DNA from 2 places in the Sphingomonas sp. BK481 genome. Region 2 is predicted to be linked to the other one. Evidence: riboswitches for the same ligand, from Rfam matches in the RefSeq annotation. Region 2 holds a riboswitch; the other holds the start of a gene.

Region 1 (15,316 bases), on a different contig from region 2:
CGACAGGCGCTACGGGTGCGACCGGGGTCAAGACTGGCATAGATGGCAGAGGTGGCAGGGGCGCCGCCGGGGCGACCGGCGCCACGCGGTCCTCGACACCGGCGCGGATCGCCGTGGCGGCCTTGGTGCCCGAAGCGGTCAGTGCCAGCCCCGTCGCGACCAGCAGGCCGACCGAGGCCGCCCCCGTCGCGATCCGGCCGCGTGAAATCCGAGAAGTCGTCAACATGCGCAATCTCCCTTTCAGATCGGTGATGGTGTGGAGGTGACACGCGGCCGACACCGCGCCGCCATGCGCCGCCTTGACGATCGCACAGGCATAGATGTGGCGGTCGACCGCGGACCGGCCGGCGAGCACGCGTGCGTCGTTGGCAAGCTCCTGGTCCGCGCGGAACCGGCGAAACGCATGCCAGGCGACCGGGTTGAACCAGTGGAGCGCGAGCACGATCAACGCCACCCAGTTGGCGAACAGGTCGCCGCGCTGGTGATGGCCAATCTCGTGTGCCAGCGCCAATTCGCACTCGTCCGCGTCATAGCGATCCGCGAAATCACGCGGAAACGCGACGTAGCGGCGGACGAGACCGAAGGCGAGCGGACCCGGCGCCGCCGCGGTGGCGATCACGCGCACCCCGTCGCGGTCGTCGAGCCGGTCCGCGCTGTCGAGCATCCGCCGGCAGAACCGTCGATGCTGAAGCAGATGCCAAACGAGCAGCCCAAGCGCCCCGACCGCCCATGCGGCCCCCAGCGCGCTGCCGAGCCCGCCCCCGAACAGTCCCGCAAGGACAGCGCCGAACGACGGTTCCACCACATCCGGTGTCGCCGCAGCCATCGTTGCCCCCGTCGTCGCGGCCGTTGCAGCGGGCGCGATCATGTAAACGCTGATCGTCTCGCCAGCCCGCGTAATGGGCGTCGCCGCCGCGTGCCAGGTCTCGGGCATCGACGGCAGGACGAGCCGCAACACGGGCAGTGCCCAGAGCGCATAGGCGACCTGCGCCCCGAAGGCGCGGCGCACCGGCGCGCGGACCAGCAGCACGACGAGCATCAGCAGCGTCGATGCGATCAGCGCGTCGCTCGCCCAGCCCGCGAGCGCCGCCGTATCGATCGACCGAAGGGCGGCGGCGGGGCCGTCTCCGATCCCCCCGGAAAGGATGGGCCCCGCGCTCATGCCTTGAGGTCCTTCAGCAACGCCTCGATCTCGGCAATGTCCTGCGCGGTCAGTTCGTCGCGTTCGGCGAGATGCGCGACCAGCGGCGTCAGCCTGCCGCCGAACAGCCGGTCCATCAGCCGCCGCGATTCGCCCGCGACATAATCACCGCGCGCGACGGTCGGACGATAGAGATAGCGCCGGCCATCCTCCTCATGCGTGATCGCCGATTTCGCGATCAGTCGCCCGAGCAACGTCTTGACCGTGTTGGCACTCCAGCCGCGCGCCGGGTCGACACGTTCGGCGACATCCTGCGCGCTCAGCGGGGATTCGTCCCACAGCACCTCCATGACGCTGTGCTCGGCATCACTGATCCGTTCGGCCACGACTCACTCCTTACTGACTACGCTTGTAATCAGCTCGTTTACGGTCGTAGTCAATGTCAGTTTCTTGCGGTCGCGCGATCGACGCCGATGACCGTCTGTGTCGGGCTTCTTTACGATCAGCGGCCGGCGCTGCGGCCGATTAACCACCGAGACCGGCGAAAGTCCGCAACTCGGGCGAACTGGCACATCGTCTGCACCGTCTGATGCGTTACCGAGCGTTCAGCGCTTGTGGAGGGTGGACGGGTCGCTGTCATTCAGGTCTCGCACCGGTCCACCCTCACCCGGCACCCTGCAAGCCCCGACCGCACGGCGGCCAGATACCCCCGCGCGATCCAGAGCCTCGTCAAATACTCAGCCTGCCGCCTTCTGCGCGTCCAGGACCTGCTTCAGTTCGCCGCTCTCGTACATCTCCATCATGATGTCCGATCCGCCGAGAAATTCGCCATCGACATACAGCTGCGGGATGGTCGGCCAGTCCGAATAGGCCTTGATGCCCTGGCGGATGCCCTGGTCCTGCAGCACGTCGACGCTCTCGAACTCGACCTCCAGATGGTTGAGGATCGCGATCGCGCGGCTCGAAAACCCGCATTGCGGGAACAGCGGGCTGCCTTTCATGAAGAGTACCACGGGGTTGGCCTTCACCAGCGCGTCGATGCGCGCGTGCGTGTCGTCAGTCATGTCGTCGTCCTTATGCAATCACGGTGGTCAGTTGCAGCGCATGAAGGACGCCGCCCATGCGGCCTCCCAGCGCGTCGTAAACGCTCTTGTGCTGCTTCACCCGGCTCAGCCCGGCAAAACTCGCGCTGGTCACGCGCGCAGCATAATGATCGCCGTCCCCGGCCAGGTCGGTGATCTCGACCTCGGCATCAGGAATGGCGTCGCGAATCATCGTGCGGATATCGTCGGCGGTCATCGGCATTGGATTACTGGGCCTCCATCAATTGGCGACGCGCCTCGATCATCTGCGTCGCCAGCGCACGGCGCACCGTCGCCTCGTCATGGTCAAGACCCGCGGCAGTCATGTCGCCGACCAGCTTGCGGACGACATCGTCGTCGCCCCCGCCTTCGAGATCGGCATGCACCAGCGCGGTGGCATAGGCGTCGCCCTCCTCGCGCGTCAGCCGCATCTCGGCCGCGGCCCATTGCCCCAGCAACCGATTGCGCCGCGCCGTGACACGGAATGCGAGTTCATCGTCGCGGGCAAATTTTGCCTCGAAAGATCGCTCGCGATCGTCAAAAGTCGTCATGGCGCACGTGTTCCCTCCGGCGTGTCGAGCTTAGCAGATAGGTAGCGGTCCACGGCTCCGCAATAATTTGGTGCGGCTCTGGAACAATGCCGGCACATCCATCATCTATAAGACAGTCACGTGACACAGGGCACGGGCATGGAGAGTAGAATGACTGGCCGCCATCCAAGGAGCATTTCGCCGCCGTCCGACACCGCCGTATCGCGTCACCCCGCAGCGCCGCCGATCGGTGCCGGTGGTCATGGTCGCGGTCGATTTCCTTCGATCGCGCATGGCATGGCACTCGGTGCGGCCGCATCCGCGATCCTGTGGATGGCGATCGTCATGACGATCTCGCGCCTGCTCTGAACCGGCCCGGCGCGAGAGACATCATCAGCCGAGTTCGACGACCAGCTTTCCGATCGCGGCGCGCGCGGCCATCTTCGCGATCGCCTTGCCACCGTCCTCCAGCGCGAACCGCTCGGTCACCCGCGGCGCGATCTTGCCGTCGCGCCACAGCTCGAACAGAGTTTCGATATGCGCCTGGTTGGCCTTCGGGTCACGGGCAGCGAACGCACCCCAGAACACACCGCACACATCGCAGCTCTTGAGCAAAGTCAGGTTGAGCGGCAGCCGCGGGATACCGGCGGGGAAGCCGACGACCAGATACCGCCCCTCCCAGGCGATCGAGCGCAGCGCGGGCTCGGCATAGTCGCCACCGACCGGATCGTAGATCACATCGGCACCCGTCTTGCCGACCGCGGCCTTGAACTGCTCGGCCAGCGCCTTGGACTGGTCCTTGTCGAACGGCGCGCGTGCATAGACGATCGTCTCGTCGGCACCCGCCGCACGCGCGGCGGCCGCCTTCTCCTCGGACGAAACCGCGGCGACGACCCGCGCACCGAATGCCTTGCCAAGCTCGATCGCCGCCAGCCCGACACCGCCCGCCGCGCCCAGCACGAGCAACGTCTGCCCCGCTTTCAGATGCCCGCGGTCAAGTAAGGCATGGATCGTCGTGCCATAGGTGAGGATCAGCGAAGCGCCCTCGGCAAAGTCGCGCCCCTCGGGCAGGCGATAGAGCTTGGCCGGGTCGGCCACGACCTTTTCGGACAGTCCGCCATGGCCGAGCATCGCGATCGCCCGGTCGCCGACCGCCCAGCCCTCGACCCCGTCACCGACCTCGGCGACGATACCCGCGATTTCGCCGCCGGGTGCAAAGGGGCGTTCGGGCTTGAACTGATATTTGTCCTCGATGATCAGCACGTCGGGAAAGTTGATCGCGCAGGCCTTGACGGCGATCACGACCTGGCCCGGCGCGGCGACCGGATCAGGCAGTTCCGACAATATCAGAGTTTCAGGTCCGCCCGACGCCTTCGACAGCAATGCCCGCATAACCGCTTTCCCTCTCCAGAAAGGGGCGATGTTCGGCCACCGCCTCCTCGAATTTTGAAATCGCGGTATCTCTTGCCAGTGTCAGCCCGACCTCGTCCAGCCCCTCGATCAGGCATTGCCGGCGAAACGCGTCGAGATCGAAGACGAAGCGGTCCTGGAACGGCGTGGTGACGGTCATCGATTCGAGGTCGATCGTCACGCTGTCGGTCCGTGCAACCTCGATCAGCCGGTCGATCGCATCCTGCGGCAGGACGACGGCGATGATGCCGTTCTTGAACGCGTTGCCCGAGAAGATGTCCGAGAAGCTCGGCGCGATCACCGCGGCGATGCCCATGTCGGCGAGCGCCCAGGCGGCATGCTCGCGGCTCGACCCACAGCCGAAATTGTCGCCCGCGATCAGGATCGGCGCGCCGGAATAGCGGGGATCGTCGAACAGATTGTCCGGCTGCGCGCGGACCGTCTCGAACGCGCCGCGCCCAAGCCCCGTCCGCGTGATCGTCTTCAGCCAGTGCGCGGGGATGATCACATCGGTATCGACGTTCTTCGCCCCCCAGGGATAGGCGCGCCCCGAAACCGTCGAAACCGGCTTCATCGCGGGCCGGTCTCGGTCGGGGCGACACGACCGGTACCCGGCAGCGTCCGCGCCGCCGCCATATAGGCCGCAACGCCACTCATCACCGCGCCGGCCATCAACAGCATCATCACACGCTTCATAACTCATGTCCCATCAGGTCGCGCACGTCGCTCAGCCGGCCCGTGACCGCGGCCGCGGCCGCCATCGCGGGCGAGACGAGATGCGTGCGCGCACCCGGCCCCTGCCGTCCGACGAAATTGCGGTTGCTCGTCGAGGCGCAACGCTCGCCCGGCGGCACCTTGTCGGGATTCATCGCCAGACACATCGAGCAGCCAGGCTCGCGCCATTCGAAGCCCGCGCCGGTGAAGATCCGGTCGAGCCCCTCGGCCTCGGCCTGACGCTTCACGAGGCCGGATCCGGGGACCACCAGCGCGCGGACACCATCGGCAACCCGTCGGCCGTTCGCGATCGCCGCAGCCGCGCGCAGATCCTCGATCCGGCTGTTCGTGCAGCTGCCGATGAAGACATGCTGGATCGCGACGTCCTGCATCGCGGTACCCGGCGTCAGCCCCATATAGTCGAGCGACTTGCGCGCCGCCGCCTGCTTGGCGGGGTCGGCAAAGCTCATCGGGTCGGGGACATGGCCGGTGATCGGCACGACGTCCTCGGGGCTGGTGCCCCAGGTCAGGCCCGGCGCGATATCGCTCGCCTGCAGCACGACCGTCTTGTCATAGGTCGCCGCCGCATCGCTCGGCAGCGTCCGCCACCAGGCCAGCGCGCGCTCCCACGCCTCGCCGCTCGGCGCCATCGGCCGGCCCTTGATATAGGCGAAGGTCGTCTCGTCCGGCGCGACGAGGCCGGCCCGGGCCCCCGCCTCGATCGACATGTTGGCGACGGTCAGCCGCCCCTCGATCGACATCGCGCGGATGACGTCGCCGGTATATTCGATCACGTGACCCGTCCCGCCCGCGGCGCCGAGCCGCCCGACGATCGCGAGGATCACGTCCTTGGGGCTGACGCCGAAGCCCAGCGTGCCGTCGACGCGGACCTCCATCGTCTTCGACTGGCTCAGCAACAAAGTCTGCGTGGCGAGCACATGCTCGACCTCGCTGGTGCCGATCCCGAAGGCGAGCGCGCCGAGCGCACCATGCGCCGAGGTGTGGCTGTCGCCGCAGACCAGCGTCGATCCGGGCAGCGTGAAGCCGAGCTCGGGCCCCACCACATGCACGATCCCCTGCTGCACCGCGGTCGCGTCGATATAGTCGATCCCGAACTCGGTCGTGTTGCGACGGAGCGCGTCGAGCTGCTGCGCGCTTTCGGGATCGGCGATCGGCAGCGGCACGCCCGCGGCGTCGACGCGTGCGGTCGTCGGCAGATTGTGGTCGGGCACCGCCAGCGTCAGATCGGGCCGCCGCACCCGCCGCCCGGCGACGCGCAGGCCTTCGAACGCCTGTGGGCTGGTCACCTCGTGAACGAGGTGGCGATCGATATAGATCAAGCAGGTGCCATCGTCGCGCCGTTCGACGACGTGCGATGCCCAGATCTTTTCGTAGAGGGTCTGCGGACGGGTGGCCATGCGGCCCCGTTAACCGATAATGCCTGCCGCGCAAAGGTTCGCGGCAATTTTCATGCGCCGGACCATGGCCCGATCACTTCGATGCGTGGTCCGCGTGACGACCGGGCGCGGCGCCGGAATGCGTCTTTACGCGTCTGCCAGCATCTGCTCGGCAAGGCGTCGGCCGGAGAGCCAGCCGCTCTCGATCCGCGGCGCCAGCAGCCAGTCGCCCGCTGCCCCGATCCGTTCGCCCGCATTCCACAGACAGGCGGACTCGCCTGCCGCGGCGCGGGCATAGCGCCAACGATGACCGACACGGACGATCGGCACGGGCAGCGCGTCGGCACACTGCGCGGCGAGCGCCGCCTGCAGCTGATCGACCACCGTCTCCGCCGCGTCTTCCAGATGATCGCGGGACCAGTCTGGCGTCGCCTGGACGACCCAGGCCTCCGGACCATCGCGTCCGGGTTTCGCGCTGTTGCGCGCGGCCCAGCCGATGATGCCGCGATCCTTCAGCACATCGTCGGGAATCGATAGCGGCGTCTCGAACGCGAACATCGCCGTCCAGCACGGCGCAGACCGGCTGTCCGTCGCGACGCGCGCCATCGCCGCGTCATGCGGTGCGAGGAGCGCCGCCGCCTGTTCCGCAGGGATCGCGACGACGACGCTGTCGAACAGCGCCGCGTCGCCGGGATCGACCTGCCATACCGCCGTCGTCCTGCGCAGCCCGGTGACCTGGGTGTTCCAGCGGACGTCCGCCTGCGCGGCGAGATGCCCGACGATCGCGTTCATCCCCGGCGTCCCGACCCAGGCATCGGGCCCCGCCGCGGGCCAGCGCGCGACGACGCCCGCCGCCGCCCAGCCCTGCATCGCCGCCACGAAATCCGGGTCGCGCATCGTCAGATATTGCGCGCCATGGTCGAACGCGATCATGCCGCCGGGCGTCTCGATCCGCCGCGTCGCCATCCGACCACCCGCCCCGCGTCCCTTGTCGAACAGTGTCACCTCGCAGCCGTCCTGCTGGAGTCGCAGCGCACAGCTCAGGCCCGCAATTCCTGCACCAATGATCGCAACCTTCATGACGTCTCCGATCGACGATCCGCGGGACGGCGCGATACCGCTCCCGGGCCTAACCGACCAGCCTGAAATCCCCCGGGGCCTATCGACCGGCGTATCGGTCAGATCGTCTCGGATCGCATCGTCCGCACCGTATAGACCTCGACCCCCTGCCATGTGTCGGACTCGAAGCGGACGCGGATTTTCGACTTGCCGCGCGTGGTTTCGGGCGGCAGCGTATAGGTCCGGACGTTGCGGGCGGCGGTGACGTCACCCGTGAGCCGCTCGCGCGCCAACGGCATACCGTCGACCGAGATCCGAAAATCCTTGTTGCGCTGTCCGCCGCCATATTCGACCTGCAGCGTCAGCGGCCCCGGCGCGACCGCCAGGTCGAATTCGAAATATCCGATGTTCACGTTGCGGCTACGGTCGGCGACATGCGACACCGCCGCAGAGTTGCCGCTGTCGGCGAACGCGTGGTCGACCTCGGGCTGCTGCTCGCCCAGTCGGATGACATCGACCGTCCGCGCGGCCAGCGCCGCCCGCTCCTGCGACGCACGCGCCCAGGCGAGCTGCGCAGTCGGCCACTCGGCGGTGCCGAACCGGCGGAAATAGACCGCGGTGCGGTTGTCATGCTGCGCAAAAAACGGTCGCAGCGTCAGGTCGCCCGGCTTGCCCTGCCCGCCCAGTCGATACCGGTGCAACCCGCCTGCCGCCGCCAGCACAGGTTCCGCCCGGTCGGTGACGAGCGCGGGGTCCGGCCCGTCGGACCGACGGTCCCCCGCGCCCATATCGGCCGCAAGGACCAGCGGGCCGCTGAGGAACGCGATCAGCCTGGGATCGTCGGGCATCGATTCGACGCGCACCGGCATGGGCAGCGACAAGGCAATCTGATCGCCCGCCTTCAGCCCGGTCAGCAGCAGATACGCGCCGTCGCGCACGCCAGCCGTTCTGCCGTTCACCTGCAACAGCGGCGCGGCGCACCAGCCGGGCACGCGGAGCGCCAACGTCCGCGGCGCCGTCCTGACCGCGATCCGCACCGTGTCGCCGAGCGGGAATTGCGTATCGATGTCGAGCTTCGCCTCGGGGGCATCCAGCGTGGAGGCATAATAGAGGTTGATCGCAACCGCATCGCCGCGCTTCCAGTAGATGCTCTCGCCGTGCTTAGAATGGCTCTCCATGCCCGACCCGACACAGCACCAGAAATCCTCGGTCGGGCTCGAATGCACGCGCCCCATGCCCGGCGCCAGCGCAGTGAAATAGGTAAACATCCCCGTGTCGGGGTGCTGCTGACTCATGATATGGTTGAGATGCGCGCGCTCGTAAAAGTCGAAATAGCGCGCATCGCCGGTCCAGCCATAGAGATGCCGGGTCAGGCGCAGCATGTTGTAGCTGTTGCACGCCTCGCACGTCTGCTGGTCGAGCCGCTGGGCAAGCTTGCGCGGCTCACCGAAATGCTCGTGGTCCGAATTGCCGCCGATGACATAGCTATGGTCGCGCGTCACGATCGTCCAGAACGACCGCGCGACCCTGGCATGGTCGGTATCGCCGGTCAGCTCATGCAGCCGCGCCTCCCCCACGATCTTCGGGATCTGCGTGTTGGCGTGGTGCCCCGCGAGGTCGTCGCGCGCGTCCCTGAGCGGGTCGACGATCGCGTGATGCCGCAACCGTTCGGCAAGCGTCAGCCAGCGGCGATTGCCGGTTCGCGTGTACAGCTCGGCAAAGGATTCGGTCAGCCCGCCATGCTCGGTCCGCAGGATGTCCTGCACCTGGACGTCGTTCAGTCCCTCCAGGATCGTGCCGAGATAGCTCCCGAGCCCGATCGCCACGGCCAGACCATCGGCAAGCCCGGCATGCCGGTGCGCGTCGAGCACGCCCGCCATGACCTTGTGATAGGTGTACAGCGGCACCCATCCTTCGTTCAGGCTGAACCCGGTCGACCGGATCTCCCGCTTGCGCAGTTCCTCGTACACGACCTTGCCATCGACGGTCTTGCCGTCACGCTCGACGGTCGTCCCGCCGGCATAGCCATCCCCCTGCTTCCGCTGGATCGCCTTGAGTTCGGCGACGATATAGGCCGCGCGGTCACGGAATTGCTGATCCCCCGTCTGCGCATAGACCAGCGACAGTGCGCTGAGATAATGACCGAGCGAATGCCCGGCGATCCCGCGCGACTCCCATCCGCCATAGACTTCGCCCTTGGTCGGCAACCCTGCCCCGGCATGGAAATTGTGCAGCAGACGGTTCGCATCGAGCGACAGCAGATAGCGCTGGTTCGCCTGCACCGATGTCAGGAAGATCGACGGCCGCAACCGCACCTGCGACAGCGGAAAGGGGGTCGCCGCCGAGGGTGCATCCGCCGCCGCCAAGGCGAATGGCGGCACCGCCCCCAGCGCAATCCCTGCGCCTAGCGCGCCGCGACGCGTCCAACCCATGTCACTCTCCCAGCCACGTCTTTAGACACAGGCTATCGGCTTCACTTGTCGGAGTAAATCCCGGGACTGACATGAGCTGACGGTGTGATCGTGATCATCAGTGCGCCGTGATCCAGACCCGGCCCCACCTACGCGAAGGTCTCAGTCGCGCGGCGCGCGGGCGATCACCGCCTGCGCGACGCGGAGGCGGGCCTTCCAGATCTTCACCGACGGATGCCCGGCCGCGAGGCCGGCGAGCCGCCCCTCGATCTGGACGGCCTCGCGCTTGACTGCGTCGAGCTCGGCGGCTGTCGGCGCAGGCTGGATATTGGCGCGCGCGTGTGCGCCGGTGCGTCCCTTGCTCTTGGTCATGGCCAACGCGATGGCCCCGGATGCCGCGCCGCGTCAATGCGGAACGGCAGCGACACGGCCCGCTGCGGCACCCGGGACGCTCGAAGACTTGCGTCAGCGCTTGACGCGTTCCGCCATCGCGGCGTTGCCCTGCCCGGCCGCGACCGAACCTGCCGATCGTCCCGCCGCATCCTCGATCGTCCGGTCCGCACCCGCCGCCAGCAACAGATCGACCTGCGTCCGGCGATTGAAGAGCGATGCCATCATCAGCGCGGTCTGCCCGGCATGATTGCGCGCGTTCACGTCGCACCCTGCCTTCAGCAGCCGTGCCGCGATCGCATCCTCGCCCTTGAACGCGACACCCATCTGCGCGCTGTTGCCCTGGTCGCGATCCGGACGGCAAGCGTCGGCGCCCTTGCCGATCAGCGCGTCGACCGTAGCAAGCTGTCCGTTATACGCCGCCAGGATCAGGGGCGTGAAACCGCGCTCGTCATAGGCATTGATGTCGGCGCCGGCGTTGAGCAGCGGATCGATCATGTCCGTGCGGCCGAGCCGGGCCGCCTCGAACAGCAGCTGCTGGCGACGCTCGGGTGATGGCAAGGCTGCAGCCACAGGGGGCGTCTGTCGCTCGGTCGCAGCGGCCTGTGGACCGGCCGCGGCGAGCAGCGCGGCAAGATAAGTCAGCATCGTCGGTCTCGTTTCCTTGAAGTCTGCCACGGCAGGAGGCGCGCGCCATGCCGCGCCTCCTGCCCCGGGATCACCGGGCGCCCTGGCCCGGATTGGCGGCGCGATAGTCCGCCACCGCGCGCGACACGTCGGCGATCGGCACGTTCACCGCGGTTGCCAGGCGCGTGCCGAAGTCCTTGTCGGCCTGGTAGAAGTAGCTGACCATGATCGTCTTCGTCCGCGCCGACGTCACGACATTGAGATCACCCGCCAGGTTGGTCACCAGATCTGCCTTGTCCTGCGGCTTCAGCGCCCGGTAGAATTCACCCGCCTGGGCAAAGTTGTTGGTCTTGGCGATCGGCTTCGCATCGACGGTCGCATCGATGCCATAAGGCGCGGCGCGGAAGCGGGCATCGGTCGACTTTGCCGCGGTCGCCGCCGGGAAATAATTCACGTCGGACGCGCGGTTGGCGTGGTCGAGCTGGCCGTCCTGATAATTGTTGACGACGCTCGCGAGCGGACGATTGACGGGCAACTGCATCGCATTGGCGCCGATGCGATAGCGCTGCGTGTCCGAATAGGAGAACAGCCGCCCCTGCAGCATCCGGTCCGGCGAAGCCTCGATCCCCGGCACGAGGTTGGCAGGCGCGAACGCCGACTGCTCGGTATAGTCGAAGAAGTTGGTCGGCACCTTGTTCAGCGTCATCTCGCCGATCTTGCGGAACGGCACGCCCAGCCATTCCTTGGTGTCGTCGAAGGGATTATAGTCGAGCTTGGCAAACGCCGACGCCGACATCGTCTGCACCATCAGGTCCCAGACGGGGAAGTTGCCCTTGCCGATCTCGCCATAAAGATCGTCGGTCAGGTAGTTCCAGGTCGCGGTCGCCACCTGTGCCCCGTTCAGGTTGCGCACGCCCTGGCGGCTAATCCAGCGGAACTTGGCGAACACCGTTTCGCCCTTGGCATTCACCAGCTTGAAGGCATGGACGCCGTTGCCGTCCATCGTCCGGTAGGATGCCGGCGTACCGAGGTTCGAATAGACATGCGCGAGCATGTTGGTCGCCTCGGGCGTGGCCGAGAAGAAGTCGAAGAAGCGATTGGGGTCCTGCTTATTCGTCACCGGCGAGGGCTTGAGCGCGTGGATCATGTCCGGAAACTGGATCGCGTCGCGGATGAAGAAGATCGGCAGGTTGTTGCCGACCAGATCCCAATTGCCCTGATCGGTATAGAATTTGGTCGCAAAGCCGCGCGGATCCCGCATGCCCTCGGGGCTGCCCGAGGGGTGGATCACGGTCGAGAAGCGGACGAACACCGGCGTCTGCTTGCCGGGCATGAACAAGGATGCACCGGTGATGCTCGAAATGTCCGCGGTCGCGGTGAACACGCCGTGGGCACCGGTTCCGCGGGCATGGACGACGCGCTCGGGCACGCGCTCCCGGTCGAAGCGTGCGAGCTTCTCGATCAGCGTCGTGTCCTCAAGCAGGACGGGGCCAAGATCGCCCGCCGCCTTCGAGTGGCGGTTCTCTCCGATCGGCGCACCATTGTCGCGGGTCATCTGAGGCGCGGCGGCACTGGCTGAATCACCCTTGGCTTCGACGGTGCCGGCAACCCCGGCCTGCGCCAGCGCGGGCTTGCCGGCGCTGGACGGTGCCGCCGCGGTCGTCATGCGCGTTTCCGCCTGCGTCTCGGCCGGCGCCACCGTCTGCGCGGCGACCGGCTGAATCATGGCACCCGCCGATGCCGCAGCCAGCAGCATCGCCGTCACGGCCTGACGGCTCTTCACGTTCTTCATCTCGATCCCTTAATCCTGCATGCCATCAGCGTGGCATCCCCGCACAGAGCGTGCGGCACCGCCGCCTCCTGATCGAGGACGCGCATCGCGCCAAACGGAGCTTCTGGATCACAGCAATCGAGCAGGACGATCGAGCCGCCATCGCCGTGCTCGCCGGACGATTGCCGAACGATCCTGACCGGGATAGACCGGCGCCGCTGACCTGTTCGATCCGAACAGGACGGCATGATCGCGTCGGTGCCCCGAAAGGGGCTTAATAGGGAACGCGGTGAGGGTGGTTTGCCACCTGAAGCCGAGGCTGTCCCTGCAACTGTAAGCGGCGAGCGCGATGCATTTCGCTTCTTCCTGCAAAGGAAGGAGCAGCCACTGGGCCAGACGTTTCGTCATGAGGGCCTGGGAAGGCCGTGCATCGTGTGATGACCCGTGAGCCAGGAGACCTGCCGGCGTCTGGTCGCTCTTGCCTGGCCCAGGGGGTGGCCGCGGCACGGTACTCCGTCGAGCGACGACGTGTGCGGTGGGGACCGCACGGGCATGCGTGCCGGTCGCAATCGCGTCCGGCTGGCGCGGATGTCGGCCGTTCGCGGGAGGTCCCTGCCGGGTTCGCCAGACGCCCGGGGGATTACCGTAATGCCGTTCCTATTGTCTCGCCTCGCGCTCGCGGGGGCTATCCTGTCGCCTGTCTTCGCAGCACAAGTCCACGCCCAGTCCGTGCCGGATCCCGATACCAAGGACATCCTGATCGTCGGACAGCATGCCCAGGACACGCTAACCACGCCGAATGCGACCGGCAGCCGCCTGGGCCTCACGCCGCTCGAGACCCCCGCGACGCTCTCGGTCATCGACGGCGCCACGATCCGCGCGCGCGGCGACCTGTCCGTGATCGACGCGACGAGCCGCGCACCAGGCATCAGCAACGCCGGCAACCCCGGCAATGGCGGCACCGCACTCGCCGCGCGGGGCTTCAGCGGTCAGGGATCCGTGCTCCAGCTCATCGACGGCATCAGGCTGTTCCCGGCTGCCGGCACGATCACCTTTCCGACCGATCCGTGGATGGTCGAGCGGATCGACATCCTGAGCGGCCCGGCCTCGGTGCTCTACGGCCAGGGCGCACTGGGCGGCGCGGTGAATGTCGTGATGCGCAAACCCGATACGCAGCAGACGCACGTGGAGGGCGAGATCGGCTATGGCTCGCAGGACAGCTTCCATCTCGCGGCAGGCGCAGGGGGGCCGATCACCGAGCGCCTCTCTTACCGCATCGACGGCAGCTATCGCCGATCGGACGGCTATGTCGATCGCGGCCAGTCGCGCAGCCATGCCGTGTCGGGCACGCTGCGCTGGGCGCCGACCGACACGCTCGTCGTCACCGTGCGGAATGATTCTGGCGACCAGAAGCCGATGCGCTATTTCGGCACGCCGCTGATCGACGGACGGCTCGACGACCGCATCCGGGAACGCAACTACAACACCCGCGACGGCGTCATCCGGTACCGCGACAACCGCACCAGCCTGCAGGTCGACTGGACGCCAAGCAATGCGGTCACCGTCAACAACCAGGCCTATCGCCTCACCTCCAAACGCTCCTGGCTCAATCTCGAAACCTATTGCTGGATCGCCGCAGACGGGTTCTGCGCCAACGGCAGCGCCAATACCGGTACGCCCGGCCGCATCCTGCTCACCGACATGACCGGCATCGTCCACGACCAGACGCAGTGGGGCGATCAGGGGAGCGTGACGTTCAGGACGGACGTCGCCGATGGCGTCGGCAACGACCTTGTCATGGGCTTCGACGTCAACCTCATCAAACTGACCTATTCGCACAATTTCGAGTCTGACCCGCAGGTCTCGGAGGTCGATCCCTTCGCGTTCGATCCCGGTCTGATCATCGACACGCAAGGCATCGCACCGCGCTATCGCACGCGCACGACCGAATATGCGGTCTTTGCCGAGGACCGGCTGAAGCTCGGCACGCAGGTCTCGATCGTCGGTGGCGTGCGCTACGAGCGCGACACGATCCGCCGCTGGTCGATCGACTATCCGGGCGGCGTCAGTACCGAGACGTTCGCGCTCGACAAGCGGCTGCACAATCTGACCTGGCGGGTGGGGAGCGTTTATCAGCCGATCCCGACGGTGTCGCTCTATGCGCAATATGCCACCGGCGTGGACCCGCTGGGGACGCTGACCACCTATTCGACCGGGCAGGTGCAGTTCAGCAACGCGGTTGGCGACCAGGTCGAGGTTGGCGCCAAGGCGGTGTTCCTCGACGGTCGCGGCACCGCCACCCTCGCCGCCTACCGCATCGTCAAGAAGCGCCTGCTGGCACAGCTGACCCCGACGAGCCCGGTCGAGCAGGTCGGCCAGCGATCGGCCAAGGGTATCGAGGCTGCGGTATCGCTCGATCTGCCTTACGGTGTCGGGATCGATGCGAACGGCAGCATACTCGACGCGACGTTCGACGACTTCGTCTCCGGCGGCACGCGCTTCGATGGCAATACCCCGCCGGACGTACCCGAGACGCTCGCCAATCTCTGGCTGCGCTGGAACGCGACGCACGCGCTCCAGGCGCGCGCCGGGCTGCGCTACGTCGGACGACGCTATTCGGACAATGCGAACAGCTTCCGCGTCCCCAGCTACACCATGGTCGATGCAACGCTCTCCTATGCGGTGACGCCGCGGCTCGCGGTCGACATCCACGGCTACAATTTGTTCGACCGGGACTATGCGATCAGCACCTACAACAACCAGCAATGGGTCCTCGGCCGTCCC
Region 2 (15,316 bases):
TGAGGTTGGGGTTGCCGATATAACGACCGTCCGAATAGCCGAAGAGATCGAAGTAGCCGGGGTTCTTCACGCCCGTCCCGTAGGCGCCGCGCACCCGCGTTCCGGTCGCAAAGCGATAGCTCGCCTGCGCGCGGTAGGTGGTGGTGTCGTCGAACCGGTTATTCTCGTCGCGCCGCACCGAACCGCCGATCGCGAGCGCGTCGTCGATCACGACGTCATACTGTCCGACGATCCCGACATTGTCGGTGTGCCGCCGCCCTGTGAAGACGAACTCCGAAGGGACCTGACTAAGCGTCTGGAATTCCTCACGCTCGACATCGACTGCGGCGGTCAGCCGATGCCGGATGCGATCGGTGCCGAACCGGAAGGCGCTTTCGAACGATCCCTTGTACCGTCGTCCCTTGTTGCCAAAGCTCAAGGCATCGTCGGCCAGCGCCCGGCGTGTCGTATCGGCAAACTGGCCGCTGAGCGCATTCGTCCAGCGGCCATCCGCCAGCGCGAGTTCGGCGCGAACCAGCCCGTAATAGGCCTCGACCGTGCTCCGCGCGCCGGGCGTATCGACGATCGTGCCGAACTGCGGGCCGCTCAACGCGGTGTCGTTGCTGTCGGCGTCGGTATAGCTGTAGCGCGCGACGCCCGTGACCTTCAGCGTGTCGATCGGCGACCAGCTGAGCTTGCCCGTCGCGCCGACGCTCTTCGCGCCGATGTCGCGCGATCCGCCCCGTGCGGTCGGCGTGCCGTCGGTGAGGTAGGTCGAGCTCGACAGCGCGTAATCCAGATTGCCCGATACGCCTGCGACCCGCGCGCCGCCCGAAAACGTGCCGAACGATCCCCCCTCGGCCCGCAGCGATACGCCCGGGGCTTCCGCGCCGCTGAGCGTGAGATACTGAATGACGCCGCCGATCGCGTCGGACCCGTACAGCGCCGATTGCTGGCCGCGCAGCACCTCGACCCGTGCCGCCTCGTCGGCAATCAGCGTGCCGAAGTCATATTCGCCCTGATAGGGATCGGACACTTCGATCCCGTCGATCAGCACGAGCACGTGATTGCCCTCCGATCCGCGGATCCGGACCTGCGTCGTCCCCCCGACCGCGCCGGTCCGGCTGACCGCCAGTCCGGGGACGTCGCGCAGCACGTCGGACACGATCCGGGTCTGCCGCTGGTCGAGCGTGGCGGCGTCGAGCACCGTCACCGACGCTCCGAGCTGATCGGCGGGAACCGCGTCCCCCGATCGCGATGCGGTGATCACCAGCTCGGCGGCGCCCGCTGCCGCCTCGCCCGTCGCCGCAGTAACCGGATCGGGCTCGGCCGCGGTCGGCGATGCAAAGGCCGTGGCGGTCGCGAGCGCCGCAAGCGAAACGAAAACTCTGGTCATGAAACGATACCCCCGGCGTCACGAGCGACCGGCCGGGGCCTGCCGTCCGATGCCACGGACAGCCGGCGCAACGCTTGGGGTGTACGCCGAACCGCACCCGCCACGCGCGCCGATGCGGCCCCCGCCGCATGGTTCGTCGCTCAGACGGAGTACCGTGCCGCGGTCATCCCCTGGACCATGGCAAGAGCGACCGAGCGCCGGCAGGTCTCCTGGCTCACGGGTCGACGCCCGGTACGCGACCTTCCCGAGCCCTGCGCTTACGCTCAGGCCTAGTGGTCGCCCCCCCATGATGAAGGGACATGCGCACCGCACTCACCGCTTACAGTTGCAGGGACAGCCGCGGCATGAGGAGGACCGCCTCCCGCACCGCATTCCCTTTGAAGCCCCGAGGGGCACCGACGCGATCTGCGACCCCGGCCTTCACCGGTTTCGCAGGGCGACGGTAGCGCAGAAAATTCCTGCCGCCAATGGGCCTAGAGTCGCGCGAGGATCGCCCGCGCCTGACGTAAGTGCGGCGCATCGATCATCCGCCCATCAAGCTGCAGCGCGCCCGCCTCGGGAGCCGCTGCAAACGCAGCGACGACGGCGTGCGCATGTGCAACGGTCGCCGCATCCGGCGTGAACGCGGCGTTGATCGTGGCGACTTGCGACGGATGAATCGCCATCATGCCGGTAAAGCCGTCACGGCTGCCGCGCGCGGCATAGGCTGCCAGCCCGTAAATGTCCGCGATTGCAGGATAGACCGTCTCGATCGCCGCGACGTCCGCCGCATGCGCGCCGAACAGCAGCAGCGATCGGACGAGCTTATAGGGTTCGGTATAGGACCCGTCGTCCTCACGACTGGTCGCCGCGCCGATCGCCGCGGGCAGGTCCTCTGCGCCCCAGGTCAGGCCACATAACCGGTCGTTGACCCGCGCATATTCGCCCAGTGTGAAGATCGCGGCGGGCACTTCGGTCGCGATTGGCAGGATCGGCGGACAGTCATCGCCATAAGCCTCGACCAGCGCGAGGACGGTCGCGGGTCCCGTCGCCTTGGGCAGCATGATCGCATCGGCGTCCCTCGCGGCAGCGAGATCGTCGTCCAGCCACCCGGAGTCGACGGGATTGATCCGCACCATCCGCACGACGTCGGTGTGGTCCTGCAACGTGGCCCGGACCGCCTCGCGGGCAACGGCCTTGCGGGACAGCGCGACCGAGTCCTCCAGATCGAGGATGATGGCATCCGCCCCGCTCGCCGCGGCCTTCGCAAAACGCTCGGGCCGGTCTGCGGGCACGAACAGCAGCGAGCGCAACCTCATGCCGGCGTCCGCAGCAGCAGTGCCGAGCGGAGGCACTGACAGACGATCTCGTCACGCTGGTTGATCAGCTGGTGCATGAATGTGACGATCCCGGCGTTCGGGCGTGACCGGCTGGGCTTAAGCTCGGCGACCTCGGTCTCGGCGCGCATCGTGTCGCCGATGAAGACGGGTTTCGGATGCACGAGCTTGTCGTAACCGAGATTGGCGACGAGCGTCCCGAGCGTCGTGTCGCTGACCGACAGGCCGACCATCAGCGCGAAGGTGAAGGTGCCGTTGACGAGGATCTGGCCGAATTCACTCGCCTTCGCCGCCTCCGCATCGAGGTGCAGCGGCTGCGGATTGTGCGTCATCGTCGAAAACAGGAGGTTGTCCGTCTCCGTGACGGTGCGGCGGATCTCATGGACGATCCGGTCGCCGACTGCCCATCGGTCGAAATAGCGGCCGGCCATCAGTCATCCTTCTCGATACGCGCGAGCACCATGCCATCGCTCACCTGCCCGCCTTCGATCGCGGTCAGTTCGGCAACCGTCCCGTCGAACGGCGCGACGAGCGAATGCTCCATCTTCATCGCCTCCAGCGTCACGAGCTTCTGCCCCTTTGCGACACGGTCCCCGGCCGCCACGTCGACCGCGATGATCCGTCCCGGCATCGGTGACAAGATAGCGCCGTCCGCTGCCGCCCCCATCGCCGCGCCAGACGCACGCCAAGGCCGCAACTGCCAGGTCTGCCCGGCATCGGAAACGAGGGTGGCATCGACCGGTGCATCGATGCCGCGACCGTCGAGATCGATCGTCACCGCGTCGTCGTCGAGCAGGAACCGCGCGGCCTTCAAAGGGGCCGCGTTGAGACGAAAACCCGCCATCGGCTCGGCGCGTACGAGCGTACGCGCGGCGTCGATCAGTGCTTCCTCGCTGGGCTGCGCCGGGGGCATCAGCGCCGCCCCCTCGCGCGCAATCAGCCCGGTATCTAGCGTTGCGGCGACGAAATCCGGGTGATCGAGTGCCTGGACGAGAAACCCCGCATTCGACCGGACCGGCCAGACGACCGCCTTGTCCAGCGCCTCCGCCAACGTCTCACGCGCGGCTTCACGCGTGTCGCCCCAGGCAATCACCTTGGCGATCATCGGGTCGTAATAGGGCGAGATGTCCGCCCCCTGTTCGACACCCGTATCGACCCGCGTCGCATCACCCAAATCGAACGCCTCGAGCCGCCCGATCGACGGCAGGAACCCCTTGGTGGGATCCTCCGCATAGAGCCGCGCCTCGATCGCCCAGCCGCGGATCGCAAGATCATGCTGCTGCAGCGGCAACGCCTCGCCGCTGGCAATCCGCAGCTGCCATTCGACCAGATCCTGTCCGGTGATTTCCTCGGTGACGGGATGCTCGACCTGCAACCGGGTGTTCATTTCCATGAACCAGATCCGATCGGCGCGCAGGCCTTCGCTCGCATCGGCGATGAACTCGATCGTACCCGCGCCAATATAGTTCACGGCCTGTGCCGCGCGCACCGCCGCCGCGCAGATCGCCGCGCGCGTCGCATCATCCATGCCGGGGGCCGGAGCCTCCTCGATCACCTTCTGATGCCGGCGCTGCAACGAACAGTCACGTTCGAACAAATGGACGACGTTGCCTTGCCGATCGCCGAACACCTGCACCTCGATATGCCGCGGCGACAGAATATATTTCTCGATCAGCACGTCGGTATTACCGAACGACGCGGAGGCTTCGCGCTGGCACGAAGCGAGCGCGTCGGCAAAGTCGGCGGACGCATCGACGCGGCGCATACCCTTGCCGCCGCCGCCCGCAACGGCCTTGATCAGGACGGGGTAGCCGATGGCATCCGCCTCGCGTTGGAGCCGATCGGGCGACTGGTCCTCCCCCAGATAGCCCGGTGTCACCGGAACGCCGGCCGCCATCATCCGCTGCTTCGCGGCATCCTTCAGCCCCATCGTGCGGATGCTGTCGGGATCGGGGCCTACCCACAGGATCCCTGCGTCGAGCACGGCCTGCGCGAAGTCCGCATTCTCGGACAGGAACCCGTACCCCGGATGAATTGCCTCAGCGCCGGTGGCGAGCGCGGCGGCGATGATCCGTTCTCCGACCAGATAGCTCTCGCGCGCCGGGCTCGCACCGATATGCACCGCCTCGTCAGCGTGCCGGACATGCAGCGCGCCCGCATCGGCATCGGAATAGACCGCGATCGTGCGGATTCCCAATGCCCGAGCTGTGCGTATAATGCGGCAGGCGATCTCGCCGCGGTTTGCGATAAGCAGTGATTCGATCATTGCGCGGGGCATCCAGTGGTCCGCTTGGACCAGGTGATGTTGAGGATCTTCCACCGGCCCGCGTCGCGCACCATGTCGAAATGGTCGGTCCCGCAATGCGCCACCCGGCCGTCGATGGTGAAGACATAGGGCGACCATACCATCGCGATATCGCCATCGATATCCACGGCGGGATCCGTCAGGCGTTCCGCATATCGCTCCGGCCCGGGCTTCAGACCGGCGGCGAAGTCGGACCAGGCGGTCCGGCGGATGATGCGCGTGCCGTCGGCCTTTTCTTCCACGGCCGTAGCCCCCCCCTCGGGGCGCACCTGTGGGAGCAGTGCCTGGCCATCGCGGGTGGCCAGCGCGGCCAACATCGCGTCGATCGGCACCATGACGCCGGCCTCCTCCGTCACCACGGCTGGCGGCAAGCCGGTGCCCTTGACGATCGGTTGGACCGGAGTGACCTGACCCGCGGCCAGCAGCAACGATAGCAGGATCATCGGCTTACATCCTGAACACACCGAACGCGGGGCGTTCGGCGATTGGAGCGTTGAGCGTCGCGGCGAGCGCGAGGCCGAGCACGTCACGGGTCTGCGCGGGATCGATGATCCCGTCGTCCCACAGGCGCGCGGTCGCGTACCAGGGATTCCCCTCGTCCTCATATTTCTGACGAACCGGCGCCTTGAACGCTTCGGCTTCCTCCGCCGTCCAGTCGTCCGCGTCGCGGTGAACGGTGGCGAGGACCGAGGCCGCCTGTTCGCCGCCCATCACGCTGATCCGGCTGTTCGGCCAGCTGAACAGGAAGCGCGGCGAATAGGCGCGTCCGCACATGCCGTAATTGCCGGCGCCGAAACTGCCGCCGATCAGCACCGTGATCTTCGGCACGGTCGCGGTCGCGACTGCCGTCACGAGCTTTGCACCATGTTTGGCAATGCCTTCTGCCTCATACTTCCCGCCGACCATGAACCCCGAGATGTTCTGGAGGAACAGGAGCGGTACCTTGCGCTGGCAGGCGAGCTCGATGAAATGCGCCCCCTTCTGAGCGCTTTCGCTGAACAGGACGCCGTTGTTGGCGAGGATCGCGACGGGGATCCCGTGGATATGCGCGAACCCGCACACCAGCGATGTACCATAAAGCGCCTTGAACGCATGGAATTCGCTGCCATCGACCAGCCGTGCGATCACCTCGTGCACGTCATAGGGTGCGCGCACATCGGACGGCACGACACCGTAAAGCCCCTCAGCGTCGTATTTCGGGGCGCGCGCCGGTTGCCGGTTCACCGTGACAGGGACCTGTGGCGGCAAGGTCGAGACGATGTCGCGAACGATCGTCAGCGCGTGGTCGTCCGATTCCGCGACATGATCGACGACGCCCGACCGCCGTCCATGCGTGTCCGCGCCGCCGAGGTCCTCCGCGGAAATCACCTCGCCCGTCGCCGCCTTGACCAGCGGCGGCCCAGCGAGGAAGATCGTGCCCTGCCCGCGGACGATGATCGTCTCGTCGGACATGGCCGGGACATAGGCGCCGCCCGCAGTGCAGCTCCCCATCACACACGCGATCTGCGGTATCCCCAACGCCGACATCTGCGCCTGGTTGTAGAAGATCCGGCCGAAATGCTCGCGATCGGGAAATACCTCCGCCTGATGGGGCAGGTTCGCCCCACCACTATCGACGAGATAGATGCAGGGCAGCCGATTTTCCTGTGCGATTTCCTGCGCTCGCAGGTGTTTCTTGACGGTCAGCGGAAAATAGGTCCCCCCCTTCACCGTCGCATCGTTGCACAGGATCATGCACTGCCGACCGGCAACGCGGCCGATCCCCGCAATCACCCCCGCGCCGGGCACCGCATCGTCATACAGCCCATTGGCGACGAGCTGGCCGATCTCGAGGAACGGCGAACCCGGATCGAGCAAGCGCTCGACCCGGTCGCGCGGCAGCAGCTTGCCACGCGCAACGTGCCGGTCGCGCGACCGGGCGTCTCCGCCGAGCGCGACGCGCGCAACGTCGTCGCGCAGGCGCTGGGCGAGCGCGAGGTTGTGCGCCGCATTCGCCTGGAACGTCTCCGCGTCGACCGACAGCTTCGTATCGAGGACGGGACCGCTCACCGTTCACCCCGCCGCGACCTGATCAGCACGCTCATTGCATCACCTTGGGCGCGGCACCGATCAGTTCGCGTCCGATCAGCATCCGGCGAATCTCGTTCGTCCCCGCGCCGATATCGAGCAGCTTGGCGTCGCGCATGAAGCGCTCGACCGGCCAGTCCTTGGTATAGCCCGCGCCACCCAGAGCCTGGATCGATTCCAGCGAGACCTTCACCGCGCTCTCGCTCGCCAGCAGGATCGCGCCCGCCGCGTCGAACCGCGTCGTCTTGCCCGCATCGCAGGACCGCGCGACGGCATAGACATAGGCACGTGCAGAACTCAACGCGACATACATGTCCGCGACCTTCGCCTGGATCAGCTGGAACTGCCCGATCGCGGTCCCGAACTGCCTGCGTTCGCGGACATAGGGGATGACCACGTCGAGACAGGCCTGCATGATGCCGAGCTGAATGCCCGCGAGCACCGCGCGCTCATAGTCGAGGCCCGACATCAGCACGCCGACGCCGCCATTCTCCGGGCCCATCACCGCGTCGAACGGCACGTGGCAATCGGTGAAGACAAGCTCGGCGGTCGGGGATCCCCGCATGCCCATCTTGTCGATCTTCTGCCCGATCGCGAATCCCGGCATGTCCTTCTCGATCAGGAAGGCGGTGATCCCCTTCGATCCCTCCCCCGTCTTCGCATAGACGACGAGCGTATCGGCATAGGCCGCGTTGGTGATCCAGAACTTGGTGCCGTTCAGCACATAGCCACTCTCGGTCTTCACCGCCTTCAACTTCATCGACACGACGTCGGATCCCGCCCCGGCCTCGGACATCGCCAAGCTTCCGACATGCTCGCCCGACACCAGCTTGGGCAGATATTTTGCCTTCTGCTCGGCATTGCCCCAGCGGCGGATCTGATTGACGCAAAGGTTCGAGTGCGCGCCATAGCTCAGGCCGATCGACGCCGATGCGCGCGATACTTCCTCAACCGCGACGACATGCTCGAGATAGCCGAGCCCGAGCCCGCCATACTCTTCCTCGACGGTGATACCGTGAAGCCCCAGCTCGCCCATCGCCGGCCAGAGCTCGCGGGGAAACCAGTCGTCCGCATCGATCTTCGCGGCCAGCGGAGCGATCTTCTCCTTCGCGAAGCGCTGCGTCGTGTCGCGGATCATGTCCGCGGCTTCGCCCAGCGCGAAGTCGAAATCTGGCGTCACGAAACTCTCCTTACCGTATTATCCCGTGGTTTGCCGGGCTGTTCTCATTACCGTTCTCACCCGGCGTTTAGCGTGGGTCAGGGACCGCAGCCGGCGCACCGAGCGTCGTGATCACGCCGTCTACGACCGTGATCGGCCAGACCGCAAGCGCTTGCCCCGCGCATGGGCCGCCGACGCAGTGGCCATCGTCGATTCTGAACAGTGCGGAATGCCACCCACAGACGATCAGGTCGCCATTCGGGCTCAGATAGTCGTCGAGGGCGCGCGCTAGTGGCAGTCCGGCGTGCGGGCAGCGATCGACATAGCCGACGACGCCGTCACCGCGCCGAACCGCAAAACCGTGGAACCGCCCCGCGCGCATCTGCACGACATAGCCTCGCGACTGGCCGGGTGCGATCGCCTCGATCGACCCGAGCGCAATACCGGCCGGCGTGGCGAACAGCCGCACCGACGACGGCGCATCGCTCACGGCACTGTCGTCGCCCGGCTGGCCCTGCATGTCCGTCATCACGTCTTCACGCGTCGACCGTGATCACCCCACGCCGAATCTGGTCGAGTTCGATCGATTCGTACAGCGCCTGAAAGTTGCCGTTGCCGAACCCCTCATTGCCCTTGCGCTGGATGACCTCGAAAAAGATCGGCCCGAACAGCGGTTCGGTGAAGATCTGGAGCAGCAGCCCCTCCTCACCGACATTGCCGTCGAGCAGGATCCGGTTGCGCCGCAGCCGCTGGAGATCCTCGCCATGGTTCGGCACGCGCTTGTCGACCAGTTCGTAATAGGTCTCGATCGTGTCCTGCAGCCGGACGCCGCGAGCCCGCAGTTTCTCGACGGTCGTGTAGATATCGTCGGTGGTTAGCGCGAGATGCTGGATGCCTTCGCCGTTGTAATCTCGGATGAACTCCTCGATCTGGCTGTGGTCGTCCTGGCTCTCGTTCAGCGGAATCCGGATCGCGCGATCGGGCGCGATCATCGCCTGGCTGAACAGGCCCGTCGCCTTGCCCTTGATGTCGAAATATTTCTGCTCTTCGAACCCGAAGATCTGGCCGTAAAAGGTCGACCAGGTCCGCATCTGGCCGCGCTTTACGTTGTGCGTGAGATGGTCGAGCAGATCGAGACCAACGGAATTCTCGGCCTCGGCCTCCGCCGCGCCCGGGATCTGATCCCAGGCATCGTACAGGCTGCCCGCGCCGCCATGACGGTCGACGAGATAGAGCAACGATCCGCCGATCCCCTCCAGCGCGTAGCTCTCGTCGCCCAGCGCCCCCAGCGACGCATCGGCCGCCTTCGCACCGCGTGCCAGCGCAGCGTCGAAGGCCGCCTTGGCATCGGCAACACGGAACGCCATGCCGTTCGCCGAAGGACCATGGTCGGCGCGGAACGTCGCGGCCTGCCCCGTCGGTTCAGCGTTGAGCAAAAGGTTGATGCGACCCTGCTTGTACCGGGTCACTGCCTTGGTCGGATGCCGGGACGCGGGCACGAAACCCAATTGCTCGAACTGTTTGCCCATCGCCGCCGGTTCGGGCGATGTGAACTCGCAGAACTCGAAACCATCCAACCCCATTGGGTTGACGTCCATATGCTCCATGATGCGACAGCCTCTCAAAGCTTTATAGTATCGTTGGATACCAACTGCGCGTTTGCGCAGATCGTGTCAACTGATACTATCCCGTGCCATGACCGCTTCATCCGACCGCCCGCTGCTGCTCGACGACTTCATCCCGTTCCGGCTGTCGTTCACGTCGAACCTCGTCAGCGACACGATCGCGCGCAGCTATGAATCGCTGTTCGGCCTCTCGATCCCCGAATGGCGGCTGGTCGCCGTCATTGCCGAAACCGGCGGCATCACGCAGGCGGAAATCGGTCATCGTACGCGGATGGACAAGGTTACGGTAAGCCGCGCGGCGATCGCGCTGGTCGAGCGCGGGCTTCTCGAACGGCGCGCCAATGCCAGCGACCGTCGCTCGCACCTGTTGATGCTCAGCGATGCGGGTCGCACGCTCTATGCTGCCGTCGCGCCAAAGGCGCGCGATCTCGAGGCGCGGATCTTTGCGCAGTTCGATCCGGCCGAAGTCGCCGCGTTCACGGCGATGCTCCGCCGGATCGACGCGGTGACCAGCGCGCTCGATCAGCCGGCCCAGGGCGGTGACGGTGTCCACAGCGTCCGCAAATAGTCGAGCAGTGCAACAACCGACGACGGCACTGCGCCGCGCGGGTGCAGCGCGAAGATCCCGACATCCGCGCTCCCCTCGATTGCCGGCAGGACGCGAACGAGCCGCCCCGCCGCCAGATCGCTGCTGACGTCCCACAGCGACCGCAGCGCGATCCCCACGCCCGACAGCGCGAGCTCTCTCACGACCTCGCTCGAATTCGTGCGGACGTGGCTCGCGGCATCGATCGTGAAATCGCCGTCAGGCCCCGTCAGCCGCCACGGCATTTGGCCGCGCGCCGCGAGCAGGCGATGATCACCCAGCGCCGCCGCGCTGCCAGGAATGCCCGCCGTCTCGAGATAGGCGGGTGCGGCACACAGGACCCGGCGGCTGTCGCCCAGCCGGTGCGCGTCAAAACCCGGTTCGACCGTCGGCGCGATCCGGATCGCGAGGTCGATCCCTTCGCCGAGCAGGTCCGAAAAACCGTCTGACAGATTTAGTTCGAGCGCGATGTCGGGATGCGCATCGAGAAAGGGCTTGAGCCGAGGTGCGATATGCAAGCGCCCGAACGACGTCGGCGCACTGACGCGGAGCGGACCGCTCGGCCCGGCGGCCCGGTCGCCGACCCGCCCCTCGGCCTCCCGGATCGCGGCAAGGATCGCGACCATGTCCGCGTGATACCGCTCGCCTCGCGCCGTCGGCTCGAGCCGCCGTGTCGTACGATTGAGCAGCCGCACTCCGAGCCGCGTCTCTAGCCGGACGATCCGTTTCGATACCATCGCCGGAGAGATGCCGCGCAAGCGGGCAGCTCCGCTCAGGCTTCCGGCCGCGACGACGTCGACGAACAAGGCGGCATCCGGATCCATTCATTCCCCCGGTGATCGACAGCTTCAACACTTGATCGTCTACCGAACAGCCTGGCGGTCGTATAGGATGATCGTCAGATAGGGAGAGAACGATGACCGCGACGTCAGACGGCATGATCGACAAGGCGGGGCTGCGTGTAGCCGCACCGCTGGCACGGTTCCTCGATGACCAGGCGCTGCCCGGCACGGGAGTCGACCCGTCCGCCTTCTGGTCCGGAATGGCCGACATCTACGCCCGCTTCGCACCCGAAAATCGCGATCTGCTTGCTCGCCGCGATGCGCTGCAGGCGAAGATCGACGCCTGGTACGACGCATTTGGCGGCCGCCCCGTCGATCCGGACGCGCAGGCGCGCTTCCTTCACGAGATCGGTTATCTCGCTGAGGCGCCTACGCCGTTCGTGGCGACCTCGACTCGCGTCGATGACGAGGTGGCACGGCTGGCAGGCCCGCAACTCGTCGTGCCCATCCTCAATGCCCGGTTCGTCCTCAACGCCGCAAACGCACGCTGGGGCAGCCTGTACGACGCGCTCTACGGCACCGACGTAATCCCCGGAACGCCGTCGGGTCGGGGTTATGATCCGGACCGCGGTGCGCAGGTGATCGCTTGGGCCAAGGCGTTCCTTGATTCCAGCGTGCCGCTTGCGTCGGGCTCATGGACCGATTGGGACGGCAGCACGCCCGTGCTGGCACAACCGGATCAGCTCCGCGGCCATGCCGGCAGCACGATCCTGTTGCGCCACAATGGCCTACACATCGAACTTGTCATCGATCGCGACCATCCGATCGGCGCATCCGATCCTGCCGGACTCGCCGACGTCCGGCTCGAATCCGCGCTGACGACGATCGTCGATCTCGAGGATTCAGTCGCAGCGGTCGATGCCGACGACAAGGTCGCTGCCTATATCAATTGGCTGGGCCTGATGAAGGGCGATCTGGAGGCGCAGTTCGACAAGGGAGGCCAGACGCTGACCCGGTTGCTGGAGGACGACCGGCGCTACACCGCGCAGGACGGGTCCGAAATCGTCCTGCCGGGACGAAGCCTGTTGTTCGTCCGCAATGTCGGCCATCTGATGACCACGCCCGCAATGCATCTGCCCGATGGGACGGAAGCGCCCGAGGGCATTCTCGACGGGATCGTGACCGCGCTGATCGCGCTGCACGATCTGAACGGCACCGGTCGCTTCCGGAACAGCCGCCAGGGTTCGATCTACATCGTCAAGCCGAAGATGCACGGCCCCGACGAAGCGGGCTTCACCAATAGGCTGTTCGACGCGGTCGAGGATTTGCTCGGCCTCGACCGCCACACGATCAAGGTCGGCGTAATGGACGAGGAACGCCGCACCTCGGCCAATCTGGCCGCCTGTATTGCCGCGGTGAAGGACCGCATCGTGTTTATCAACACGGGCTTCCTCGATCGCACGGGCGACGAGATGCACACCGCGATGCGCGCCGGACCGATGATCCGCAAGAGCGAGATGAAGGCCAGCGCCTGGATCGCTGCCTATGAGGATCGCAATGTCCAGATCGGCCTCGCCTGTGGCCTCAGCGGTCACGCGCAGATCGGTAAAGGCATGTGGGCCGCGCCCGATCGCATGGCCGACATGCTCGACCAGAAGATCGCCCACCCGATGACCGGCGCCAACACCGCCTGGGTCCCCTCACCCACCGCGGCGACGCTCCACGCGACGCATTACCACCGCGTCGACGTCTTCGCGCGGCAGGCGGCACGACAGAGCGAGCCCGTCACGCCGCTCGAGAAGCTGCTTACGATCCCGCTCGCACACGGCCATAACTGGTCCCCCGACGAGATCCGCGACGAGCTCGAGAACAATGCGCAGGGCATTCTCGGCTATGTCGTGCGCTGGATCGACCAGGGCGTCGGCTGCTCGAAGGTGCCGGACATTCATGACATCGGCCTGATGGAAGATCGCGCGACCCTGCGGATCAGCTCGCAACATATGGCGAACTGGATGCTCCACGGCATCGCAACACCCGCCGAGGTCGATGCCGCCTTCGTGAAGATGGCGGCCAAGGTCGATGCGCAGAATGCTTCCGATCCGCACTATCGGCCGATGGTCGGGCACGAAGCGACCAGCCTGGCCTATCGCGCCGCGCGCGCGCTCGTCTTCGAAGGGCTTGATCAGCCGAACGGCTATACCGAACCCCTGCTCCACCGCTTCCGGCAGGAGGCGAAAGCGGCACAAACTGGTAACAGTTGACACCATATTGGTCGGGGGCCATCGTTCTGAGCGAAACCCCCGGCCCCCGCGGCACGTCGAACAGGGGTGCGCGAGGAGAGTGTTACGATGGCCAACGACCCGGCCGCCACCGGCTATATTTCGGGTTTCGGCAACCATGTCGCGACCGAGGCCGTCGCAGGCGCGCTACCCGTCGGGCGCAATGCGCCACAGCGACCGCCCTTCGGGCTGTACACCGAGCAGCTGTCAGGCACGGCCTTCACCGCACCGCGTCACGAGAACCGGCGGAGCTGGCTGTACCGCATGCGTCCCACCGCCGAACATCCGCCCTATGTACGATATGACGGCGCCGCACGTTTCGCGGCGGACGCGCAGGACGGTCCGCTGGCGCCCAATCGGCTGCGCTGGGACCCGAGCGCGCCGCCGCCAGCGGGAACCGACCTGATCGACGGCATGACGACGATGCTCGCCACCCGCGATCCTGCGGATCTGGAGGGCGTCGCGGTCCACCTCTATGCCGCCAACCGCGACATGACCGCGCGGGTCTTTGTCGATGCCGATGGCGAACTGCTCTTCATCCCCCAGGCGGGGCGGCTCGAACTTCTGACCGAGCTCGGGCGGATCATGGTCGCGCCCGGCCAGATCGCGCTCATCCCGCGCGGTGTTCGTTTCCGGGCTTTGCTACCCGATGGGCAAGCAACGGGCTATGTCGCGGAAAACCATGGCGCCCTGTTCCGTCTGCCCGATCTAGGTCCAATCGGCGCGAACGGGCTGGCCAATCCGCGCGATTTCGAAACGCCGGTCGCCTGGTTCGAGGATCGCGACACGCGGTTCGAGGTTATCCAGAAATTCATGGGAGCGCTGTGGTGCACGACGCTCGAGCACAGTCCGCTCGACGTCGTGGCGTGGCACGGCAATCTGGCGCCGTGGCGTTACGATCTCGCGCGGTTCAACACGATCAACACGGTGAGCTTCGACCATCCCGATCCATCGATCTTCACCGTTCTGACCTCGCCCTCCGACGTACCCGGCCGCGCCAATGCCGATTTCGTCGTCTTCCCGCCGCGCTGGATGGTTGCCGAAGACACGTTCCGCCCGCCCTGGTTCCACCGCAACGTTATGTCGGAGGCGATGGGTCTGATCCACGGCGCCTATGACGCCAAGGCGGCCGGCTTCACGCCCGGCGGTCTGAGCCTACACAATCTGATGGCAGGCCACGGTCCCGATCTCGACAGCTGGACCGCCGCGACGAACGCCGATCTCAAGCCGCACAAGATCGACGGCACCATGGCCTTCATGGTGGAGAGCTGCTGGCCCTACCGACCGACGCCGCATGCGCTGGCGCATGCCCAGCTCGACTACGACGCGGTTTGGGCCGATTTCCCCAAAGCGGTGCTGCCGGCATGATCCTGCACGGCTATCGGCGGTCGACGACCTCGTACCGTGTGCGGATCGCGCTGAACCTGAAGCAATGCGCCTATGAGCAATGCACGCACGATCTCAGGACCGGCGCACAGCGTGACGCGCGCTATCTCGCGCTCAACCCGCAAGGGCTGGTGCCCGCGCTGGACATTGGCGACGGCACGATCCTGACGCAGTCGCCTGCCATCCTCGAATGGCTCGACGCGACCTATCCCGCGCCGCCGCTATTGCCCGCCGACCCGACCGAGGCCGCGATCGTGCGCAGCATTGCGGCAACGATCGGGTGCGACATTCATCCGGTCAACAATCTACGAATCCTTGACGCGCTCAGGGCCGATTTCGCCGCGACGCCCGAGCAGGTATCAGCCTGGATCGCGCGGTGGATGACCGCGGGATTCGATGCGATCGAGCCACAGATCGCTCGCCATGGCGACGGCTA

What was found. Region 2 has a riboswitch for cobalamin ahead of FHY04_RS04795 (TonB-dependent siderophore receptor). Riboswitches for the same ligand answer to the same signal wherever they lie in the genome.
Region 1: linked by a shared signal. The riboswitch ahead of FHY04_RS15105 (TonB-dependent siderophore receptor) and the one ahead of FHY04_RS04795 (TonB-dependent siderophore receptor) in region 2 are both predicted to bind cobalamin.

Annotation. Positions count from the first base shown of each region.
Region 1 is NZ_JACIAP010000008.1:17,129-32,444, reverse strand. It holds gene FHY04_RS22965 (M56 family metallopeptidase) at 1-1,162, opposite strand, end outside; gene FHY04_RS15170 (BlaI/MecI/CopY family transcriptional regulator) at 1,159-1,527, opposite strand; gene grxD (Grx4 family monothiol glutaredoxin) at 1,879-2,205, opposite strand; gene FHY04_RS15160 (BolA family protein) at 2,216-2,446, opposite strand; gene FHY04_RS15155 (DUF1476 domain-containing protein) at 2,451-2,774, opposite strand; gene FHY04_RS15150 (hypothetical protein) at 2,925-3,122, shown strand; gene FHY04_RS15145 (NADPH:quinone oxidoreductase family protein) at 3,147-4,145, opposite strand; gene leuD (3-isopropylmalate dehydratase small subunit) at 4,108-4,737, opposite strand; gene FHY04_RS22685 (hypothetical protein) at 4,734-4,859, opposite strand; gene leuC (3-isopropylmalate dehydratase large subunit) at 4,856-6,295, opposite strand; gene FHY04_RS15130 (NAD(P)/FAD-dependent oxidoreductase) at 6,422-7,354, opposite strand; gene FHY04_RS15125 (glycoside hydrolase family 127 protein) at 7,453-9,765, opposite strand; gene FHY04_RS15120 (hypothetical protein) at 9,907-10,116, opposite strand; gene FHY04_RS15115 (ankyrin repeat domain-containing protein) at 10,210-10,782, opposite strand; gene FHY04_RS15110 (catalase) at 10,853-12,553, opposite strand; cobalamin riboswitch at 12,772-13,013, shown strand; gene FHY04_RS15105 (TonB-dependent siderophore receptor) at 13,181-15,316, shown strand, end outside.
Region 2 is NZ_JACIAP010000002.1:187,008-202,323, forward strand. It holds gene FHY04_RS04795 (TonB-dependent siderophore receptor) at 1-1,375, opposite strand, end outside; cobalamin riboswitch at 1,557-1,790, opposite strand; gene FHY04_RS04800 (CoA ester lyase) at 1,849-2,673, opposite strand; gene FHY04_RS04805 (MaoC family dehydratase) at 2,670-3,122, opposite strand; gene FHY04_RS04810 (biotin carboxylase N-terminal domain-containing protein) at 3,122-4,957, opposite strand; gene FHY04_RS04815 (hypothetical protein) at 4,954-5,439, opposite strand; gene FHY04_RS04820 (carboxyl transferase domain-containing protein) at 5,444-7,045, opposite strand; gene FHY04_RS04825 (isovaleryl-CoA dehydrogenase) at 7,077-8,243, opposite strand; gene FHY04_RS04830 (Rieske (2Fe-2S) protein) at 8,311-8,742, opposite strand; gene hppD (4-hydroxyphenylpyruvate dioxygenase) at 8,759-9,829, opposite strand; gene FHY04_RS04840 (MarR family winged helix-turn-helix transcriptional regulator) at 9,918-10,415, shown strand; gene FHY04_RS04845 (LysR family transcriptional regulator) at 10,370-11,257, opposite strand; gene FHY04_RS04850 (malate synthase G) at 11,350-13,476, shown strand; gene hmgA (homogentisate 1,2-dioxygenase) at 13,564-14,862, shown strand; gene maiA (maleylacetoacetate isomerase) at 14,859-15,316, shown strand, end outside.